Regions from separate parts of the Isoptericola sp. Y541 genome, predicted to be linked through region 2. Evidence: riboswitches for the same ligand, from Rfam matches in the RefSeq annotation. Region 2 holds a riboswitch; the other holds the start of a gene.
The links. Region 2 has a riboswitch for ZMP and ZTP ahead of glyA (serine hydroxymethyltransferase). Riboswitches for the same ligand answer to the same signal wherever they lie in the genome.
Positions count from the first base shown of each region.

Region 1: it holds a riboswitch for ZMP and ZTP, as region 2 does, so the genes downstream of both, purH (bifunctional phosphoribosylaminoimidazolecarboxamide formyltransferase/IMP cyclohydrolase) here and glyA (serine hydroxymethyltransferase) in region 2, are expected to answer to the same signal.

Region 1 covers NZ_JCAIUJ010000002.1:80,701-86,675, forward strand. The annotation lists gene AC1C2V_RS05095 (NAD(P)/FAD-dependent oxidoreductase) at 1-905, shown strand, start outside; gene purH (bifunctional phosphoribosylaminoimidazolecarboxamide formyltransferase/IMP cyclohydrolase) at 1,088-2,722, opposite strand; ZMP/ZTP riboswitch at 2,755-2,847, opposite strand; gene AC1C2V_RS05105 (nuclear transport factor 2 family protein) at 2,940-3,314, shown strand; gene AC1C2V_RS05110 (TetR family transcriptional regulator) at 3,325-3,867, opposite strand; gene AC1C2V_RS05115 (SDR family NAD(P)-dependent oxidoreductase) at 3,939-4,955, shown strand; gene AC1C2V_RS05120 (hypothetical protein) at 4,978-5,865, shown strand; gene AC1C2V_RS05125 (MFS transporter) at 5,905-5,975, opposite strand, start outside.
Region 2 covers NZ_JCAIUJ010000001.1:264,056-270,030, reverse strand. The annotation lists gene AC1C2V_RS01335 (MFS transporter) at 1-617, opposite strand, end outside; gene AC1C2V_RS01330 (ArsR/SmtB family transcription factor) at 614-1,240, opposite strand; gene AC1C2V_RS01325 (hypothetical protein) at 1,433-1,831, shown strand; gene AC1C2V_RS01320 (NPCBM/NEW2 domain-containing protein) at 1,761-2,345, shown strand; ZMP/ZTP riboswitch at 2,367-2,454, shown strand; gene glyA (serine hydroxymethyltransferase) at 2,536-3,819, shown strand; gene AC1C2V_RS01310 (bifunctional 5,10-methylenetetrahydrofolate dehydrogenase/5,10-methenyltetrahydrofolate cyclohydrolase) at 3,816-4,673, shown strand; gene AC1C2V_RS01305 (polyphosphate kinase 2 family protein) at 4,756-5,619, shown strand; gene AC1C2V_RS01300 (VOC family protein) at 5,737-5,975, shown strand, end outside.

The sequences.
Region 1 (5,975 bases), on a different contig from region 2:
GGTTCGCCGCGTCGGCCCTGCTGCACACGGCCGCCGACGCCGAACGGCTGCGGTCGGCGCTGCGCACGACCCGGGGCGACAGGCTGCGCCTGGTGATCGTCGGCGCGGGCTGGATCGGTGCGGAGGTCGCCGGGGTCGCGGCGGGGGCCGGGGCCGACGTGACCGTGCTTGAGGCGGCCGGCGCCCCCCTGTCGCGCCAGCTCGGCGCCGACGTCGGCGCGCACCTGGCCGGCTGGTACGACGCGGCGGGCGTGCGCCTGCGCACCGGGGCGGCCGTGGCCTCGGTGGAGGACGACGGCGTCCGGCTGGCCGACGGCGAGCACCTCCCCGCCGACCTCGTGCTGACCGCCGTCGGCGCCCGCCCGGCGACCGACTGGCTGGCGGGCGCGCTGCCGACGGACGGCCGCGGCGCGCTGGTGGTGGACGCCGACGGACGGGTCCCCGGCCAGCCGGGCGTCTGGGCGGTAGGCGACGTCGCGTCCCGGGCACACCCCGTGTTCGGCACGGTGCCGGGCGGGCACTGGTCGGCCGCCCTGCACGACCCGGACGCCACCGTGCGTGCCATGCTCCAGGTGGGGCCCGGCGTCGGGGGCGGCGCCACGCACGCGCCGTACGTCTTCTCGCAGCAGCTCGGCCACGACCTCGCCCTGCTGGGACTGCCCGCCCCCGACTCCCCCGTGCTGTTGCGCGGGACGCCGGGCGAGGGCCCGTGGGCGGCCCTGTACCTCGATCCCGTCGCCACGACGCACAACGGCGCCGCGACGGTCCGCGCCGTCCTCCTGGTCGACTCCCCGCGCGACGTCGGCGGCGTGCGGCGGCTCATGAACCGCGGCGAGCCGCTGCGCCTCGACCTCGCCAGGGCCACCGACCCGACGGTCCGGCTGAAGACCGCCGTCGCCGGTTGAGCCTGTCGAAACCGCCGATCGCCGGTTGAGCCTGTCGAAACCGATCGCCGGTTGAGCCTGTCGAAACCGATCGCCGGTTGAGCCTGTCGAAACCGATCGCCGGTTGAGCCTGTCGAAACCCGGGTTTCGACAAGCTCAACCACCGGGCGTGGTTTCGACCGGCTCAACCAGCGGCGCGGTGGTCAGTGGGCGAAGTGGCGGGTGCCGGTGAGGTACATCGTGACGCCGGCGGCCTGGGCCGCCTCGATCACCTCGGCGTCGCGGATGGACCCGCCGGGCTGCACGACGGCGCGGACCCCGGCGTCGAGCAGCACCTGCAGCCCGTCGGCGAAGGGGAAGAAGGCGTCGGAGGCCGCGACGGCACCACGCGCCCGCTCGACCGGGCCGGACTCTCCGTCGGCGAGCGTGTTGGCCCGCTCCACGGAGAGCCGGCACGAGTCGACGCGGTTCACCTGGCCCATGCCGATGCCCACGGCCGCGCCGCCTGCGGCGAGCAGGATGGCGTTCGACTTGGCCGCCCGGACGGACTTCCACGCGAACGCCAGGTCGGCGAGCGTGGCCTCGTCCGCCGCGTCGCCCGCGGCGAGCGTCCACGCCGCGGGGTCGTCGCCCTCGGCCTGGAAGCTGTCGACCTCCTGCACGAGCATGCCGCCGGAGATTGGCCGGTTCTCGGCGACGGCGCGCGGCGGGGTGTCGACCACGAGCAGGCGCACGTTCTTCTTGGCCTGCAGGAGCTCCAGCGCCTCCGGCTCGAAGCCGGGGGCCACGACCACCTCGGTGAACACAGGGGCGATCTGCTCGGCCGCGGCTCGGGTGATCACGCGGTTCGCGGCGACGACGCCGCCGTAGGCCGACACCGGGTCGGTGGCGTGCGCGCGGGCGTGGGCCTGCGCGATGTCCGCACCGACGGCGATGCCGCACGGGTTGGCGTGCTTGACGACGGCGACGGCCGGCTCCGCGTGGTCGTGCGCGGCCCGCCAGGCGGCGTCGGCGTCGACGTAGTTGTTGTAGCTCATCGCCTTGCCGTGCAGCTGGGCGGCCTGGGCGAGCCCGGTGCCGCCGTCGGTCCGCGTGTACAGGGCGGCCCGCTGGTGCGGGTTCTCGCCGTAGCGCAGCACGGCGGTGCGCTCGAACGCGGCGCCGGCGACGTCGGGCATGTGGGACTCGAGTGCGACCTCGTCAGGCGCGTACGCGCTCGCGAACCAGGACGCGACGCCGACGTCGTACTGGGCGGTGTGCGCGAACGCCGCCGCCGCCAGGCGCTTGCGCTGGGCGAAGGTGAATCCCCCGCCGGTCACCGCGGCGACGACGTCGTCGTACCGCGCCGGGTCGACGACGATCGCGACGCTCGGGTGGTTCTTCGCCGCGGCGCGGACCATGGAAGGCCCGCCGATGTCGATCTGCTCGACGACCTCGTCCGGCCCGGCGCCGGACGACACCGTGGCGGCGAACGGGTACAGGTTCACGACGACCAGCTCGAACGTGTCGATGCCGAGGTCGGCAAGCTGGGCGAGGTGGTCGGCCTTGCGGGTGTCGGCCAGGATGCCGGCGTGCACGCGCGGGTGCAGCGTCTTCACGCGGCCCTCGAGGCACTCAGGGAAGCCGGTGAGCTCCTCCACGCGGGTGACGGGGACGCCGGCGTCGGCGATGCGGGCGGCCGTGGACCCGGTGGACACGAGCTCGACGCCCGCCGCGTGCAGGGCGGTGGCGAGCTCTGTCAGGCCGGTCTTGTCATAGACGCTCAGCAGGGCACGGCGGACGGGGCGCTGCGCGTCGTCGGCGAGCTGGACGTCGGGGGCGGTGGGTGCGCCTGACATGAGGTCTCCTCGAAGAGTCGGTCTCTCGAAGACCCTGGCACCCAGGCGGGCGGCGCACATCGCGGGTCGATCTGGGGTGGCTGCTCCCCGGTGGTGCCCCACCCTCGCCAGTCACAGCCGAGAGCACTCTATCGTCCGCCCGGTCGTGGGACACGTTGCCTGCGACCGTGACGGCCTGCGACGACGGCTGTCGGCACCGGGCCATAGGGTGTCGGACATGCATCCCCGACACGACACCTTGACCCGACTCTGGCGTGCCGCCGAGGACCGCGACTGGAGCGCGTACACGGACTTCTTCGCCACGGACTTCGTCTGCGACATGCCGCAGACCCGCGAGCGCGTGCACGGCCGCGAGAACTGGGTGCGGTTCAACAGCGAGTATCCGGGCGACTGGCACGTGACGGTCCAGCGGGTCGTGGCCGACGACGACGGCGCCGTCTCCTGGGTCGAGGTCCGGATCGGCGAGCACGTCGAGACGGGGGTGTCCTTCTTCGGGTTCGACGACGACGGCCGGGTCTCCTCGATCATCGACTTCTGGCCGGAGTCCTACGAACCGCCGGCCGGTCGCGAGCACCTCGTCGAGAGGTACTGAGTCGTCCTGGTCAGGCCTCGAAGCCGAGGAGCCGCCACGCGCGTGCGGCGACGGCCGGACGCTCGGCGGCGGGGCGGCGGGTGATGACCCCCGCGACGAGCTCGACCCCGAGCATGAGGTCTGCAGCGGTCGTGGTCGCCGGAACCTGGCCCGCCACGCGCGCCGCGCCGAGGTGCGCTGCGAGGACCGCCTCGACGCGCCCGCGCAGCTCCAGCATGCGCCCGGGGCGCTCCTCGACGAGCAGGTCCACGACCCCCACGGACTCGACCGCGTGCCGGGTGACGAGGCCGAGCAGCGCGGGCAGCTCGGTCCCCGGTTCGGCCGCCGCGTCCTCGAGCTCCGCGACGTTCGCCTCCACGACCGCGGCCACGAGCGTGACCCGGTCCGGGAAGTGCCGGTAGAGGCTGCCCTGGCCCACGCCGGCGCGCCGGGCGATCGCGCTGAGTGGCGCCGTGGTCCCGGCCTCGGCGAAGACCTCGTGGGCCGCCGCGAGCAGGGCCGCGCGGTTGCGCGGGCCGGCCGACGGTCCCGGGTTGCGGCGGGAGGGGGACATCGGAATATGCTAACAACCGGACAGTGTTGTCCGGTTTAGCCCGCGAGGGACCACCCAGCAAGGAGAGCACTATGGCCCTGTCCGCATCCTCGACCGTCGGCGAATGGCTCGACCACCCCGTCGGCGGCCGCATCCTCGCCACCCTCCTCGAGCAGGCCGGGGCGTCCGCCGAGTCGCTGGCGCCGGCCCGGGCACTCCCGCTCGAGCAGCTCGTAACGCTGTCGAACGGCAAGGTACCCGCCGAGCTGGTGGACGGCCTCGTCGCCGCGTATCGCGCCGAGGTCCCCGAGGGCTCCGACGACGACACCCCCTCCGCAGCCGGCCCCGCGCCGTGGACCGAGCAGATCACGCCGGGCCGCTTCGCCGGCCAGACCGTCATCGTCACGGGCGCGGCGTCGGGCATCGGCCGCGCCGTCGCCTCCCGCGTCGCCCGTGAGGGCGGGCGCGTCGTCGCAGTCGACCTGGCGAAGGAGAAGCTCGACGAGCTCGCCGCCTCCCTGCCGGACGCCGAGGTCGTCGCCGTCGCGGGCGACATCACGTCGGCGGAGTCGGTCGCCGAGATCCTGCGCACCGCGGGCGACCGCGTCGACGCCCTGGCGAACGTCGCCGGGATCATGGACGACATGAGCGCGGTGCACGAGATGACCGACGCCACGTGGGAGCGCGTGATGCGCGTCAACGTCGACGGGACCATGCGCCTCATGCGCGCCGTCGTCCCCGGGATGCTCGAGGCGAAGGACGGGCGCATCGTCAACATCGCCTCGGAAGCAGGCCTGCGCGGCTCGGCGGCCGGCGCCGCCTACACGGCGTCCAAGCACGCGGTCATCGGGCTGACCAAGTCGTCCGCGGTGATGTACTCGGGCACGGGGGTCACCGTGAACGCGGTCGCGCCGGGCGGCGTCGCCACCGGCATCCAGCCCGGCCAGGCCGAGTTCGGCGCACCGCGCCTGGGCCGGTACATGGGCAACCTCCCCGGCGTCGCCCTGGCCGAGCACCTGGCCGCCTCGATCACGTTCCTGCTCTCGCGGGACGCGGTGAACCTCAACGGCGCGATCCTCGCCTCGGACGGCGGCTGGTCCGCGGTCTGACCCGACGGCTAGCATGGCCACGATGACCAGGGAGAACGCAGGATTCCGCCCGGCCACCGTGGCCATCGCCGTCGTCGCCGGGGTCGCGGTCGTGGTCGTTGCCGCCGTTGTCGGGTACCGCTGGTACACCTCCCCCGAACAGACCCTGCAGCGCCACCTGGGCGAGGTCGAGGCCCTGCCGGGCGTCGCCCAGGCGTCTGCCCGCGGGGACGTCCCGTGGTTCCCGCACCTGCACGTCACCCTCGACGACGACGTCACGGCCGAGCAGGTCGCCCACGTGGGCACGTTCGCCAGGGACACCGTGTACACCTCGATGTCCGCCACGCTCGGCACCGCCACGCTGGAGCCCCTCGTCGACTGGCCGGACGACGCATCGTTCGACGCCCTCCTGTACGCGGCCGGCCTGGACCTGCCGGCCGCCACACCCAGCACACGTGTGGTCAGCGAAAGAACCGTCGAGCTCCGCTACCCCGAGGGCGCCGACGCCGTCGAGACAGCGCAGGAGGCCGCGGAGTTCCTGGCCCAGCTGCCGGACACCGTGCCACCGGCGGTCACCGAGTTCGAGGTGCGTCCGGACCGGCTCTCCCGCCAACAGATCAGCCTGCCGTACGACCTGACCCGCCAGGAGCCGCAGCTCGTCCGCGCCGTCCTGACCGCCGTCGAGCCGCTGCGGGAGGACCTCGTGTCCCTGGAGATCCGCCCGGACGACGCCCTCCTCGAGCTCGGCCCGGACCACGAACCGTCCGACGACGAGCTGGCCGCCTATCGCACGGAGGTGCGGGAAGTCGTGGGACGACTTCCCGACCGCGTCGACCTGCCCGAGGAGTATCAGGTCCGCGCCTACGTCACCAACGTCGGCCCGGCAGGGAAGGACACCTTCGTGGCCTACTCGGGCCCGCCGGCCTCCTGACGAAGCACCTGCCCGAGCCCTGCCGAGCCATGCTCCGGGTCACGCCGCCGGCATCGAGAGCGCGTCGGCGGCCCAGGCGTCGGGGGTGCCGACCCGCCACAGCGGCCGCA
Region 2 (5,975 bases):
CCGGGGCGGATGCGCCAGAGGCAGACCGCCGAGACGACGAAGCTCACGGCGTCGAGGGCCAGGCCGATCGCGGCGCCGAGCGCCTGCGCCATCGCGCCGCCGACACCGGGGCCCGCGACCTGCGTGGCCGACTCGGTGCCCAGCAGGCGCGCGTTGGCGGCCTCGAGCTGGTGGCTGGGCACGACCTGGGGGAGGAAGACCACGTACGCGGTGCGGAAGAACACGGTGCTCACCCCGGAGGCCAGGGCGACCGCGATCAGCTGCGGCACGGTCAGCACGTCGAGCGCCGCCGCCACGGGCACGCTGCCGATGGCCACCGCGGCGACGAGGTCCGCGACGATCATGACAGCCCGCGCCGGGAGCCGGTCGATCCATGCGCCCGCGGGCAGCCCGATCACGAGCCACGGCAGCCATGCCGCCGCGGTGAGCAGACCGACCGTGGTGGCCCCGGCGTCGAGCTCGAGGACGGCGACGAGCGGCAGCAGCACAGACGTCGTGGCGTTGCCCAGCACGCTGACGCCCTCGCCGATCCACAGCCGGAGGAAGCCGGCGTTGCGCCCGAGCGGGGCGTCGCCGGACTCGTCGGCGCGGGGGTCGCGGCTGGTGGTGGCGGTCATGGCTGCGCGGGGAAGCCGCGGCCGAAGACGAGCACCGGCTCGCGCTCGACGTCGTCGTCGGGGCGCGGGCGTTCCGCCCACCGCACGAGCACGGCCGTGATCTCCGAGCCGAGCTCGGCGAGCTCGGCGGGCGACAGGTGCAGCCAGGTCTCCGTGGCGAACGCGGCGGCGTCCCACGCGGGGGCGGACTCGGCGTTCGCGACCCACTGGCGCACGCGGTCGACCTGGCGCTGAAGGTTGAGCGCCTCTGCGGCCTGGGCGGCCGTGACGGCGGCGGTGTCGTCGGCGAACTCCTGGCGCGACCAGCGCAGCCGCGGCGCGACGAGCCGCCACCACCGCTCCCGACGGTCGCGGGCGAGCTCGGGCGCCTCGGTCACGAGGCCGGCGTCGTGCAGCACCTTGAGGTGGTGGCTGGCGCTGCCGACGGCCTGGCCGGTGCGGCGTGCGAGGCCGGAGGCGGTCGACGGCCCGTCGACCTTGAGGGCGTCCATGATGCGCGCGCGGTACGGGTTGGCCAGGGCGGCGAGTGCCTTGGCCTCGGTGACCGTGCGCACCGGGGGCTGCGCCGCGGGGGCGGTGGCGGTCTCGGGCGCGCCGTCGGGCTCGGGAGGAAGCTGCGTCATCCCGCCACCGTAAACCCACAAGAAGTGTTGTACAAGAGGTCTTGTGGATTGCGTCCAGCTGTGGTGGCTCGGCACGCGCCTCCCTGGACTCGCCGCGACGGCTCGACGACGAGCCGCACGACTCGACGACGAGGAGTGGCGATGACCCACCGCCCGGCACGACGTACGAGGCCCCGAGGCCTGCGATCCCTGGTGGCACCGGTGACGGCGGTCGCCGTCGCCCTCGGCGTCGCCGCGGCCGGCCCCGGCGCGGCGGCCGAGGGGGACGCCGACGCCTCCCGGTGGCGCGTCGCCTCGCCGTCGGGCTCCGTCGACGCCGAGGTGCGGCTCGTCGACGGCGCGCTCGACCTCGCCGTGCGCCGGGACGGCCGGCAGGTCCTGACCGTGGGCTCGCTGGGCGTGGTGACGGACGTGGCCGACCCCGGGCATGGCGGCGTGGTCGTGGATCACCGGCGGCTCGACCCAGGCAGTGACGCGGGGCCGGCTCGCGGGCGGGCAGACGGTCACAGGGATTTGGGCCGTGCGGTGGGCCGCGACGGGCCGCGACGGGCCGGTCGGCGCCGTCGACCTGCCGGTCGTCGGCACCTATGAGACGCGGGACGGCCGGACGATCCGCTCGGGCGACGCCGCGCGGCTCGACGTCCTGCCGCCGGTGCCGCAGGGCGACGCCTGGGTCTCGGGCCTACCGTTCGTCGAGGCGACGACGGGCTTCGGCGACGTCACCCGGGACGTCGACCTGGGCGGCGGGCCCATCGACGTCGGGGGCCAGCAGTTCGCGCACGGGATCGTCGCGCACGCCCCCGCCGACGTCCAGGTGCGCCTCGGCGGGGCATGCGCCACGTTCACCGCGACGCCCGGCATCGAGCCCGGAGGGGATGACCCGGAGGAGGGCAGCGCGACGTTCACGGTCGTCGGCGACGGGGTGCCGCTGGCCACGGTGGGCTCGGACGCCGACCCGGTGACCGTCGAGACGGCGCCGGAGCCCCTCGAGGTGGACGTGACCGGCGTCGAGTCCCTCTCCCTGCAGGTCGGCGACGGCGGCGACGGCAAGAACAACGACCACGCGGCGTGGGGGGACGCCCGGCTCGCCTGCGCCGGCTCCTGACCCGCCCTCTGCTGCTAGCATCGACGGCGTCGCGACTGGCGTACAGGTGGATCACCATCGGGGAGCGACGCGCTGTGCAGACGACGGGTCGTTCGCCTGGGCCCGGTCGCTCGATTGACATGATGGCCCGGCCTCCTGACGGTCGGCCGAGCCTGTCCGAACGCCGTCCGACACAGCAGGAGAACGCCGCATGAGCACTCCCGACCCCACGTTCAACGCGCCCCTGGCCGAGCTCGACCCCGAGATCGCGGCCGTCCTCGACGGGGAGCTGGCCCGCCAGCGCGACACCCTCGAGATGATCGCGAGCGAGAACTTCGTGCCCCGCGCCGTCCTGCAGGCGCAGGGCAGCGTGCTCACCAACAAGTACGCCGAGGGCTACCCGGGCCGCCGCTACTACGGCGGCTGTGAGCAGGTCGACATCGCGGAGAACCTCGCGATCGCCCGGGTCAAGGACCTGTTCGGGGCCGAGGCCGCGAACGTCCAGCCGCACTCCGGCGCCCAGGCCAACGCGTCAGTGCTGCACGCCCTCATCAACGCGGGCGACAAGATCCTCGGCCTCGAGCTGGCGCACGGCGGCCACCTCACGCACGGCATGAAGATCAACTTCTCCGGCAAGCTCTACGACGTCGGCGCCTACGGAGTGGACCCGCAGTCGTACCGCATCGAGATGGACGAGGTGCGCAAGCGCGCTCTCGAGCACCGCCCCGACGTCATCATCGCCGGCTGGTCCGCCTACCCCCGCCACCTCGACTTCGCCGCGTTCCGCGAGGTCGCGGACGAGGTCGGCGCCAAGCTCTGGGTGGACATGGCGCACTTCGCCGGCCTCGTGGCCGCGGGCCTGCACCCGAGCCCCGTGCCGCACGCCGACGTCGTGAGCTCCACCGTGCACAAGACCATCGGCGGCCCGCGCTCCGGCTTCATCCTGAGCAAGGAGGAGTACGCCAAGAAGATCAACTCCGCCGTGTTCCCGGGCCAGCAGGGCGGCCCGCTCATGCACGTGATCGCGGCCAAGGCCGTCGCGTTCAAGGTCGCGGGCACCGACGAGTTCAAGGACCGTCAGGAGCGCACGCTGCGCGGCGCTCAGATCATCGCCGAGCGGCTGACCCAGGCCGACGTCGCCGAGCAGGGCGTGTCCGTGCTCACCGGCGGCACCGACGTGCACCTGGTGCTCGTGGACCTGAGGAACTCCGCGCTCGACGGCCAGCAGGCGGAGGACCTCCTGCACGATGCCGGCATCACCGTGAACCGCAACGCCGTGCCGTTCGACCCGCGCCCGCCGCGCGTCACCTCCGGCCTGCGGATCGGCACGCCGGCGCTCGCCACCCGCGGGTTCGGCGACGCCGAGTTCACCGAGGTCGCGGAGATCATCGCGGTGGCCCTGCGCGACGGCGCCTCGGCCGACGTCGACACCCTCTCGGCCCGCGTCGCGAAGCTCACCGCCGACTTCCCGCTCTACCCCGGCCTGCAGCAGTGACCGCCCGGATGCTGCCGGGCAAGCCGGTCGCGGAGGCGGTGTTCGCAGACCTCGCTCCGCGGATCGAGTCGCTCGTCGCCGCCGGTCACCGGCCGGGGCTCGGCACGATCCTCGTCGGCGACGACTCGGCGAGCGCCGGCTACGTCCGGATGAAGATGGACAAGGCGACCGAGCTCGGGTTCACCTCGCCGCACATCCACCTGCCGCAGGACGCCACGCAGGCGGACGTCCTGGCGGCCGTGCGGGAGATGAACGACGCCAAGGACGTCGACTCCGTCCTCATCCAGCACCCCACCCCTCCGCAGATCGACTTCGACGCGGCGCTGCTGGCCCTCGACCCGGACAAGGACGCCGACGCGCTGCATCCGGTGAACATGGGGCGTCTCGCGCTCGGCATGCCGGGCCCGGTGCCGGCGACGCCGGCGGGGATCGAGACGCTGCTGGCGCACTACGAGATCCCGGTCGCCGGTCGCGAGGTGTGCATCCTCGGCCGTGGCACGACCCTCGGGCGGCCGCTGGCGCTGCTGCTCTCGCAGAAACGTCCCACGGCCAACGCGGCCGTCACCGTGGTCCACACCGGGGTGCCGGACTGGCCGGAGTACACCAAGCGTGCCGACATCGTCATCGCCGCCGCTGGTGTCCCGGGCATCCTGCGGCCGGAGCACCTGACGCCGGGCGTCACGGTGATCGGCGGCGGTGTCCGGTACGAGGGCCGCAAGCTGCTGCCGGACGTGGACGAGTCCTGCGAGGAGGTCGCCGGCGCGATCACGCCGCGGATCGGTGGCGTCGGGCCGACCACCATCGCGATGCTGTTCCGCAGCGCCGTCGAGGCTGCCGAGCGCTCGGTCGCCTGAGCGCCGCGGCCCGAGAGGTCGCGTCCCGGGCCCGTCGTCCCTTCGGGGCGACGGGCCCGGTCACGTCCGCCATCATGAGCGCATGACCGCGAAGAGCCAGCAGGGATGGGCGGGCGAGCCGAGCGAGCTGCTCCGGGTGGGCGAGGGGTTCCGGCTCGCGGACGTCGACCCCGACGCGAAGCCCGGGTACGAGGGGAAGAAGAAGGACGGCGCGGCCGACCTCCGAGCGGGCGCCGAGGAGCTGGACGAGCTCCAGGAGCGCCTCTACGCCCAGAGCCGCGAGGACCCGTCCGCGCCGGCCGTGCTGCTCGTGCTGCAGGCCATGGACTCCGCCGGCAAGGGCGGCATCGTGCGCCACGTCATCGGCGCCACCGACCCGCAGGGCATCCACCTGAAGGCGTTCAAGAAGCCCACGCCGGAGGAGCTGGGCCACGACTTCCTGTGGCGGGTCGAGAAGGAGGTCCCGGAGGCCGGCTACATCGGCGTCTTCGACCGCTCGCACTACGAGGACGTCCTCATCGGCAGGGTGCGCGAGCTTGCCCCGCCCGCGGAGATCGAGCGCCGGTACGGCGCGATCGACGAGTTCGAGAAGCGGCTGACCGACGCGGGCACCCGCGTCGTCAAGGTCATGCTGCACATCTCGTACGAGGAGCAGAAGGAGCGCCTGGCCGAGCGGCTCGAACGACCGGACAAGCACTGGAAGTACAACCCCGGCGACGTCGACGAGCGGTTGCTGTGGCCGCGGTACATGGATGCCTTCCAGCAGGTCTTCGAGCGCACCTCGACCGACAACGCCCCGTGGTTCGTGGTGCCCGCGAACGCGAAGTGGTACGCCCGGCTGGCGGTGCAGGCGCTGCTCCTGGAGGCGTTGGAGGACATCGACCCGCGCTGGCCGGCCGCCACGTTCGACGTCCAGAAGGAGAAGGCGCGCCTCGCCGCGACGTGACGTCCCATCCGACCGGCATCTGACTGGCGATGAGTTCGCCCGCCCGTCCCGGTCGACCCCTGGGACGACACCGCGCGCCACCGACGGCGCGTGGGCCGGGAAGAACGGGAGACGGACATGGTCGACGTGCTCACCCACCTGTGGTTCGGCAACAACAAGGCCCACGAGGCCGCCGAGTTCTACGCCGCGCACATCCCCGACTCCTCGGTGGGCTCGGTGCTGGTCTCGCCCGAGGGCGTGCCCGGGGCCGAGCCGGGGCGGCCGTTCATCGTGGAGTTCACGCTGGCCGGGCACCGCGTCATCGGGCTCAACGCCGGGCCGGAGTTCCAGCTCAACGAGGCCTTCAGCTTCTACCT